3 regions of the Streptomyces solicamelliae genome follow, and region 1 is predicted to be linked to each of the others. Evidence: predicted binding sites of a transcription regulator. Region 1 holds the regulator's gene; each other region holds the start of a gene.
What was found. The regulator HrcA, encoded in region 1, represses chaperone genes, less so after heat shock. The targets are predictions, from matches to a motif close to TTNGCACTCNGNNNNNCNGAGTGCNAA.
Positions count from the first base shown of each region.

Region 1 (3,273 bases):
GCCCGCCATGGGGGCCTGCACGATGGGATATCGGCAGAGATCGTTCAGCGCGGAGGACATGCGGCCATCGTGTCATGCGGCAGAGGGGGCGCCGCACAAGGCGGCACCCCCTCTGTCACACACGAACTCCGACACCTACCGACCGTTGAAGGCGTCCTTCAATCGCGAGAACAACCCCTGCTGCCCCGGCCGACTGCGTTCCCCGGGGACGACCCCCGGACCCCCGGCAGAGGCGCCTACCGACCGTTGAAGGCGTCCTTCAGCCGCGAGAACAACCCCTGCTGCCCCGGCTGGAACTGCCCCGTCGGCCGTTCCTCGCCGCGCAGCTTGGCCAGTTCGCGCAGCAGGCGCTCCTGCTCCGGGTCCAGCTTCGACGGGGTCTGCACCTCGACGTGGACGATCAGGTCGCCCCGGCCGCCGCCGCGCAGATGCGTGACGCCGCGGCCGTGCAGCGGGATCGACTGGCCGGACTGCGTACCCGGGCGGATGTCGACCTCCTCGCGGCCGTCGAGGGTGTCCAGCGGCACCTTCGTGCCGAGGGCTCCCGCCGTCATCGGGATGGTGACCGTGCAGTGCAGGTCGTCGCCCCGCCGCTGGAAGGTCGGGTGCGGCAGCTCGTGGATCTCCACGTACAGGTCGCCGGCGGGACCGCCGCCGGGGCCGACCTCGCCCTCGCCCGCGAGCTGGATCCGCGTGCCGTTGTCGACACCGGCCGGGATCTTGACCGTGAGCGTCCGGCGGGAACGCACCCGCCCGTCGCCCGCGCACTCCGGGCACGGGGTCGGGACGACGGTCCCGAAGCCCTGGCACTGCGGGCACGGCCGCGAGGTCATGACCTGGCCCAGGAAGGACCGGGTGACCTGCGAGACCTCACCGCGGCCGCGACACATGTCACAGGTCTGCGCGGAGGTGCCGGGCGCGGCGCCCTCTCCGGAACACGTCGTGCACACGACCGCCGTGTCGACCTGGATGTCCTTCGTCGTGCCGAAGGCCGCCTCGTTGAGCTCGACCTCCAGCCGGATCATCGCGTCCTGGCCGCGCCGGGTCCGCGACCGCGGCCCGCGCTGCGAGGCCGTGCCGAAGAACGCGTCCATGATGTCGGAGAAGTTGCCGAAGCCTCCGGCGCCGAAGCCACCGGCGCCGCCCCCGCCGCCCGAGGCGGACAGCGGGTCGCCGCCGAGGTCGTAGACCTGCTTCTTCTGCGGGTCCGAGAGAACCTCGTAGGCGGCGTTGATCTCCTTGAAGCGCTCCTGCGTCTTCGGGTCCGGATTCACGTCCGGGTGAAGCTCGCGCGCCAGGCGACGGAAGGCCTTCTTGATCTCGTCCTGGGACGCGTCGCGGCGTACGCCGAGTACGGCGTAGTAGTCCGTGGCCACTTACGACTCCGCCAGGATCTGTCCGACGTAACGTGCCACTGCGCGTACCGCTCCCATCGTTCCGGGGTAGTCCATGCGGGTCGGTCCGACCACGCCGAGTTTTGCGACGGCCTCGCCGCCCGAACCGTAGCCGACCGTGACGACGGATGTGGACGTGAGCCCCTCATGGGTGTTCTCGTGCCCGATCCGTACGGTCATGCCCGAGTCGTTGGCCTCGCCGAGCAGTTTGAGGAGCACGACCTGCTCCTCGAGAGCCTCCAGCACCGGCCGGATCACCAGCGGGAAGTCGTGCCCGAAGCGGGTGAGATTGGCGGTGCCGCCGATCATCAGCCGTTCCTCGTGCTCTTCCGCCAGGGTCTCCAGGAGCGTCGCGAGCACGGCCGAGACCGTACCGCGGTCCTCCGCCTCGAACGACTCCGCGAGGTCCTGCACCAGGCGCGGGACGTCCGCGAAGCGCTTGCCGGCGACCCGGCTGTTCAGCCGGGCCCGCAGATCGGCGAGGGAGGTCTCGCCGAACGGCGCCGGGCAGTCGATCATCCGCTGCTCGACCCGGCCGGTGTCCGTGATCAGCACGAGCATCAGCCGGGCGGGCGACAGCGACAGCAGCTCCACGTGCCGCACCGTCGAACGGGTCAGCGACGGGTACTGCACGATCGCGACCTGCCGGGTCAGCTGCGCGAGCAGCCGGACCGTGCGGGCCACGACGTCGTCGAGGTCGACCGCGCTGTCGAGGAAGCTGTGGATCGCGCGCCGCTCGGGCGTCGACAGCGGCTTGACGGACGCCAGCTTGTCGACGAACAGGCGGTAGCCCTTGTCGGTGGGGATGCGCCCGGCGCTGGTGTGCGGCTGGGCGATGAAGCCCTCCTCCTCCAGCGCGGCCATGTCGTTGCGCACGGTGGCCGGGGAGACGCCCAGGTTGTGCCGCTCGGTGAGCGCCTTCGAGCCGACCGGCTCCTCCGTCCCGACGTAGTCCTGGACGATGGCGCGCAGCACCTCGAGTCTGCGTTCGCTGAGCATGGCGCACACCTCCAGCTGTCGTTCGGGTCGATCCGGTCGTTCCGGTTTGCTCCGTGTTTGGCACTCGCCCTCTCCGAGTGCCAGGAATCCCCCGGCCAGTGTACGGCGGCGGACATCGCTCCTGGCAAGGAGGCGGTACCCCGGACCGATAGCGTCACGGTATGGACCACGGTATGGACATCGCTTGGGAAGAGTACGGCTGGGAGCGGCTCGCGGACGGGGTCGGACGGCGGCGGCTGCCGGGCTGGGACGCCACTGTGGGGCTCGTTCTGGGCGATCGGGCGGTTCTTCTGTACGACACGGGTTCCTCGCTGCGGGAGGGCGCGGAGCTGCGCTCCCAGGCGGAGGCGCTGACCGGCCGGAAAGTGACGCACATCGCACTCAGCCACCCGCACTTCGATCATGTGCTCGGCACGGCGGCGTTCGCCGGGGTCCAGGTGTACGGGGCGGTCGGCACGGACACGCTGCTGCGGAACGCCCGGGAGCGGGAGGCGCTGCGGTCGGACGCGGTCCGGCAGGGGCTCGACGCGGCCGAGGCGGCGGAGGCGGCGGACGTGCTGGTGGCGCCGGAGCACGTGGTGTCCGGCGAGTGGACGCTGGACCTGGGCGGCCGGCAGGTCCTGCTGGCCAACGTGGGACCCGCCCACTCGGGCCACGACCTGGTGCTGCTGGTGCCGGGGGCGCGGGAGGTGGTGTTCTGCGGCGACCTGGTCGAGGAGTCGGGCGAGCCGCAGGCGGGCCCGGACGCGGTCCTGTCGCAGTGGCCCGCCGCCCTGGACCGCCTGCTGGCCCTGGGCGGGGAGGACGCGCACTACGTCCCGGGACACGGCGCGGTGGTGGACGCGGCGTTCGTGCGGGCACAGCGCGATGAACTGGCACG
Region 1 is NZ_CP160404.1:2,242,257-2,245,529, forward strand. It holds gene ABZO31_RS10415 (nitronate monooxygenase) at 1-60, opposite strand, end outside; gene dnaJ (molecular chaperone DnaJ) at 237-1,376, opposite strand; gene hrcA (heat-inducible transcriptional repressor HrcA) at 1,377-2,393, opposite strand; gene ABZO31_RS10430 (MBL fold metallo-hydrolase) at 2,567-3,273, shown strand, end outside.

Region 2 (3,273 bases), 1.0 Mb from region 1:
GACGCGCGCCCGCTGAACACGCCGAAGGGCGGCACCCCCGGTGGGGGTGCCGCCCTTCGCGTACTGCTTCGGGAACGGCCGATCCGCGAGCGGATCAGAAGTCCATGTCACCGCCCGGCATGCCGCCCGGGGCGGCCGCGGCGGCCTTCTCCGGCTTGTCGGCGATGACGGCCTCGGTGGTGAGGAACAGCGCGGCGATGGAGGCCGCGTTCTGCAGCGCGGAGCGCGTGACCTTCGCCGGGTCGATGATGCCCTCGGCGATCATGTCGACGTACTCGCCGGTGGCGGCGTTCAGGCCGTGGCCGACGGGCAGGTTGCGCACCTTCTCCACGATGACGCCACCCTCGAGGCCGGCGTTCACGGAGATCTGCTTCAGCGGGGCCTCGAGCGCCAGCTTGACGGCGGCGGCACCGGTGGCCTCGTCACCGTCCAGCTCCAGCTTCTCGAAGACCTCGGAGGCCTGCAGCAGGGCGACGCCACCGCCGGCGACGATGCCCTCCTCGACGGCCGCCTTCGCGTTGCGAACGGCGTCCTCGATGCGGTGCTTGCGCTCCTTGAGCTCGACCTCGGTCGCGGCGCCGGCCTTGATGACGGCCACGCCGCCGGCCAGCTTCGCGAGGCGCTCCTGGAGCTTCTCGCGGTCGTAGTCCGAGTCCGAGTTCTCGATCTCGGCGCGGATCTGGTTCACGCGGCCCGCGACCTGCTCGCTGTCACCGGCACCGTCGACGATGGTGGTCTCGTCCTTGGTGATGACGACCTTGCGGGCGCGGCCCAGCAGGTCGACGCCGGCGTTCTCGAGCTTGAGGCCGACCTCCTCGGAGATGACCGTGCCGCCGGTGAGGATGGCGATGTCGTTCAGCATGGCCTTGCGGCGGTCGCCGAAGCCCGGCGCCTTGACGGCGACGGACTTGAAGGTGCCGCGGATCTTGTTGACGACCAGGGTCGACAGGGCCTCGCCCTCGACGTCCTCGGCGATGATCAGCAGCGGCTTGCCGGACTGCATGACCTTCTCGAGCAGCGGAAGGAGGTCCTTCACGTTGCCGATCTTGGAGTTGGCGATGAGGATGTACGGGTCCTCGAGCGAGGCCTCCATACGCTCCATGTCGGTGGCGAAGTACGCCGAGATGTAGCCCTTGTCGAAGCGCATACCCTCGGTGAGCTCCAGCTCCAGACCGAAGGTCTGGGACTCCTCGACGGTGATGACGCCTTCCTTGCCGACCTTGTCCATGGCCTCGGCGATGAGCTCGCCGATCTGGGTGTCGGCGGCGGAGATGGAGGCGGTGGAGGCGATCTGCTCCTTGGTCTCGACCTCCTTGGCCTGGTCGAGCAGCGCGCCGGAGACGGCCTCGACGGCCTTCTCGATACCGCGCTTCAGGGCCATCGGGTTGGCGCCGGCCGCCACGTTGCGCAGGCCCTCGCGGACGAGCGCCTGGGCGAGAACGGTCGCGGTGGTCGTACCGTCGCCGGCGACGTCGTCCGTCTTCTTGGCGACTTCCTTGACCAGCTCGGCGCCGATCTTCTCGTACGGGTCCTCGAGCTCGATCTCCTTGGCGATGGAGACACCATCGTTGGTGATCGTGGGGGCGCCCCACTTCTTCTCGAGGACGACGTTACGGCCCTTGGGGCCGAGGGTGACCTTGACGGCGTCAGCGAGCTGGTTCATGCCGCGCTCGAGACCGCGCCGGGCCTCCTCGTCGAACGCGATGATCTTGGCCATGTGAAGTGGTCCTCCCGGACATGGGGTGGATAACGCTCCAGGACCGCGCCGACGCCCGCGACGGACGGTCTGCGTGCCGTGCGGTTCCTTGCCCCGCCCGGCCTGCGGACCTCGTCTGCCCGATCCTCGTAAGCACTCTCACTGGGAGAGTGCTAACGCCAATGATTAGCACTCGACCCAGGAGAGTGCAAGGCCGTCCCGAAGGGACGTCGCACAAGGGGTGGTGGTCGGGTGACGGGTGGGCGCAAGCGTCTTCCGGGGATCGGGCACGCTGTCGCCGCCGTCCGGTACACGCGCCGGCACACGCGCGAGGGGCCCGCATCCAGGTGGATGCGGGCCCCTCGAACGAAGTGCGTCGGTGGCCGATCGCGCCGCAGTCAGACGGCGAGCTTGACCATGTCGGCCTGCGGGCCCTTCTGGCCCTGCGAGATCTCGAACTCGACCCGCTGCCCCTCCTCGAGGGTGCGGTAGCCGTCCATCTGAATCGCGCTGTAGTGGACGAAAACATCCGCACCACCGTCGACCGCGATGAAGCCGTAGCCCTTCTCCGCGTTGAACCACTTGACGGTGCCCTGAGCCATGCCTAACTCCCCTATTACTGGCCCTTGCGCGGATCCGCACTTCGCGAACCCGGGTCAGACCCTGCGCCGGAACGCGTCGACCGCGGCTGAATGTATCTGCCCAACTGCCCTCTGCAACAGGTCAATCGGACGAGAAATCTGAGCGAGCCGTAAAGGAGAATTGCGGAGATTTCCTTGATTTCCGGGGCAAATCAGGCCCGGAAAAGGGCGCAAAAAGTACACAATGCTCAGGTATTTTGGCTGCTTCTTGTCGCGTGCGGGCGCATTCTCATATGCGTCTGGCACGAGCAGCGGAGGGGACTTCCCCAACTCTACCGCGCTCAACCATGCAGAATTGCCCCCTCCGGTTCTTCACCAGAAGGGGCAATTCGGATACCGCGGGTAACTCGGCAGCCGCCGGCACTGCGCTCGACGGTCAGCCTCCGGCGACGGCCGGGATGATCGAGACGCCCGCACCGTCCGGCGTCGCCGTCTCCAGGCCCTGCTCGAAGCGGACGTCGTCGTCGTTGACGTACACGTTGACGAAGCGGCGAAGCTTGCCCTGGTCGTCGAGGACGCGGGCGGCGATGCCCGTGTGGTTCTTCTCCAGGTCGGCGATGACCTCACCCAGGGTGGTGCCCTCGGCCGGGACCTCGGACTGCCCGCCCGTGTAGGTGCGGAGGATGGTGGGGATGCGGACGTTGACGCTCATGGCTTCTCCCTTGTCGTCGCTTCAGTCGGCTCAGTGGGCCAGGCCGGCGTCGCGGAACGCGTCCAGGCTCGGGCGGATGACGGCGGTGGCCTGAGAGGTCTCGGCGACCGCGTCGAGGGTCTTGAGGCCGTCGCCGGTGTTGAGGACCACCGTCGTCAGCGTGGGGTCGAGGACGCCGGCCTCGACGAGCTTCTTCGTCACGCCGACGGTCACGCCGCCCGCGGTCTCGGCGAAGATGCCCTCGGTGCGGGCGAGCAGCTTGATGGCGTCCACGACCTGCTCGT
Region 2 is NZ_CP160404.1:3,241,788-3,245,060, forward strand. It holds gene ABZO31_RS14920 (hypothetical protein) at 1-2, shown strand, start outside; gene groL (chaperonin GroEL) at 95-1,717, opposite strand; gene ABZO31_RS14930 (cold-shock protein) at 2,095-2,298, opposite strand; gene ABZO31_RS14935 (MoaD/ThiS family protein) at 2,714-2,989, opposite strand; gene thrC (threonine synthase) at 3,020-3,273, opposite strand, start outside.
Region 2: a site for HrcA is predicted at 1,847-1,873, ahead of groL (chaperonin GroEL). Genes of this name have one in related genera too.

Region 3 (3,273 bases), 2.0 Mb from region 1:
GGAAGAAAACGGGATGAAGGGTACGGGTGTTCGGCGGCCCGCCGCGGGGCGTACGCGCACGGCCCGCGCCGGGCTCGCGCTCGCCGCCGTCCTGGCCGGCGGGCTCGCCGCCGCCTGCTCCGGGCCGGCCGCCACCGACGCCGCCGGGAAGCGCCCCGCCGCCGACCCGGCACACGGCAGGCCCGCGGCCGCGGCCGGGGCGCGGGCCGAGGACCGGGGCGGGGCCGGCGCCCTCGCCGCGTACGTCGAGAAGGTCCGCAAGGCCCAGGCCGCCCGCGCCGTCGCCGCGAAGAAGTGGGGCCTCGCGAAGACCCCGCTGCCCGCGCCCCCGCCGCCGAAGGTCAAGCCGAAGATCACCACCCGCAAGGGCTTCGAGACCGACGGCGAGGGGCTGCCGCCGGTCTTCACCACCGTGCCCACCAAGGAGAAGATCGTCTTCCTGACGATCGACGACGGCGCGGAGAAGGACCCCGAGCTGCTGCGGATGATGTCCGAGCTGCGGATCCCGTACAGCGCCTTCCTGAGCGACTACCTCGTCAAGGAGGACTACGGCTACTTCAGGAAGATGCAGGACGCCGGCGTCGCACTGCACAACCACACCCTGAACCACCGTTACATGCCCGGCCTGTCGTACGCGCAGCAGAAGCGCGAGATCTGCGACCAGCAGGCCACCCTCGAGAAGCACTACGGCAAGCGGCCGCCGCTGTTCCGCCCGCCGTACGGCAACTACAACGAGAACACCCTGCGCGCCGCGCAGTCCTGCGGGGTCAAGGCTGTGCCGCTGTGGGCCGCCGAGGCGTTCCCGGACCGGATGGAATGGCGCGAGTGGGACCGCGATCTGCACCCCGGCGACATCATCCTCACGCACTTCCGCGGCAAGGAGGACTGGAAGGGCACCATGCCGGACATGATCCGCAGGGTGATGAAGACGGTCACGGACAAGGGCTACGCGGTCGCCCGCCTCGAGGACTACGTGTGAGCGCGCGCCGGCTGCTCGCCGGACTGCTGGCGGCCGGCGCGCTGTTCGCCGCGCCGGGGTGCGCGGCCTGCGGGGACGCGGTGGACCCGATCGAACGTCTGGGCAGAAAGGCGGTCAGACATGCGGCGCACGCGGCGGGCACGGCTCCGGATCTCGCTCCGCGGGGGCGGCACGCCGTCGTGAATTGGCACTCCGCTTGACCGAGTGCTAATCGCAGTCATAGTCTCGGCTCTGGCACTCCCCACGTGAGAGTGCCAACACAGCGACGGGCAGGTCCGGCACCCGCGACGACGGATCCACCTGGTCGCCACCTCAGACAGAAGACCCCGTGAGATCTCCGAAGGGGGAGGTCGGATCGTGACGACCACCAGCTCCAAGGTTGCCATCAAGCCGCTCGAGGACCGCATCGTGGTCCAGCCGCTCGACGCCGAGCAGACCACCGCCTCTGGCCTGGTCATCCCGGACACCGCGAAGGAGAAGCCCCAGGAGGGCGCCGTCCTCGCCGTGGGTCCGGGCCGCTTCGAGAACGGCGAGCGCCTGCCGCTCGACGTGAAGGTCGGCGACGTCGTGCTCTACAGCAAGTACGGCGGCACCGAGGTGAAGTACAACGGCGAGGAGTACCTCGTCCTCTCGGCTCGCGACGTGCTCGCGATCATCGAGAAGTAAGTCACCCGAGCAGCCGGCTCCCGAGCCAGATGCTTTGAGCCACGCCCCTGACCCCGCACCGGGCGTCCAGGGGCGTGGTTCGTTTCACCACGAAATCCGAGAGGGCTGAACCGCTCCCATGGCGAAGATCCTGAAGTTCGACGAGGACGCCCGTCGCGCCCTTGAGCGCGGCGTCAACAAGCTTGCCGACACGGTGAAGGTGACGATCGGTCCCAAGGGCCGCAACGTCGTCATCGACAAGAAGTTCGGCGCCCCCACCATCACCAACGACGGTGTCACGATCGCCCGCGAGGTCGAGATCGAGGACCCGTACGAGAACCTCGGCGCGCAGCTGGTGAAGGAGGTGGCGACCAAGACCAACGACATCGCGGGTGACGGCACCACCACCGCCACCGTGCTCGCCCAGGCCCTGGTCCGCGAGGGTCTGCGCAACGTCGCCGCCGGTGCCTCCCCGGCCGCCCTGAAGAAGGGCATCGACGCCGCGGTCAAGGCCGTCTCCGACGAGCTGCTCGCCACCGCCCGTCCGATCGAGGACAAGTCCGACATCGCCGCCGTCGCCGCGCTCTCCGCGCAGGACCAGCAGGTCGGCGAGCTCATCGCCGAGGCGATGGACAAGGTCGGCAAGGACGGTGTCATCACCGTCGAGGAGTCCAACACCTTCGGTCTGGAGCTGGACTTCACCGAGGGCATGGCCTTCGACAAGGGCTACCTGTCCCCGTACATGGTGACCGACCAGGAGCGTATGGAGGCCGTCCTCGACGACCCGTACATCCTGATCCACCAGGGCAAGATCGCCTCCATCCAGGACCTGCTCCCGATCCTGGAGAAGATCATCCAGGCCGGTGGCTCCAAGCCGCTGCTGATCATCGCCGAGGACGTCGAGGGCGAGGCCCTGTCGACCCTGGTCGTCAACAAGATCCGCGGCACCTTCAACGCGGTGGCCGTCAAGGCCCCCGGCTTCGGCGACCGCCGCAAGGCGATGCTCGGCGACATGGCCACCCTGACCGGTGCCACCGTCATCGCCGAGGAGGTCGGCCTCAAGCTCGACCAGGCCGGTCTGGACGTGCTGGGCTCCGCCCGCCGGGTCACCGTCACCAAGGACGACACCACCATCGTCGACGGCGGCGGCAACTCCGAGGACGTCGTCGGCCGCGTCAACCAGATCAAGGCCGAGATCGAGACCACGGACTCCGACTGGGACCGCGAGAAGCTCCAGGAGCGCCTCGCGAAGCTGGCCGGCGGCGTGTGCGTGATCAAGGTCGGCGCCGCCACCGAGGTGGAGCTGAAGGAGAAGAAGCACCGTCTGGAGGACGCCATCTCCGCGACCCGCGCCGCGGTCGAGGAGGGCATCGTCTCCGGTGGTGGCTCCGCGCTCGTCCACGCCGTCAAGGTCCTCGAGGGCAACCTCGACAAGACCGGCGACGAGGCCACGGGTGTCGCGGTCGTCCGCCGCGCCGCCGTCGAGCCGCTGCGCTGGATCGCCGAGAACGCCGGCCTCGAGGGCTACGTCATCACCTCGAAGGTGGCGGAGCTCGACAAGGGCAACGGCTTCAACGCCGCCACCGGCGAGTACGGCGACCTGGTCAAGGCCGGCGTCATCGACCCGGTGAAGGTCACCCGTTCCGCCC
Region 3 is NZ_CP160404.1:4,264,545-4,267,817, forward strand. It holds gene ABZO31_RS19995 (polysaccharide deacetylase family protein) at 1-979, shown strand, start outside; gene ABZO31_RS20000 (hypothetical protein) at 976-1,179, shown strand; gene groES (co-chaperone GroES) at 1,337-1,645, shown strand; gene groL (chaperonin GroEL) at 1,764-3,273, shown strand, end outside.
Region 3: a site for HrcA is predicted at 1,211-1,237, ahead of groES (co-chaperone GroES). Genes of this name have one in related genera too.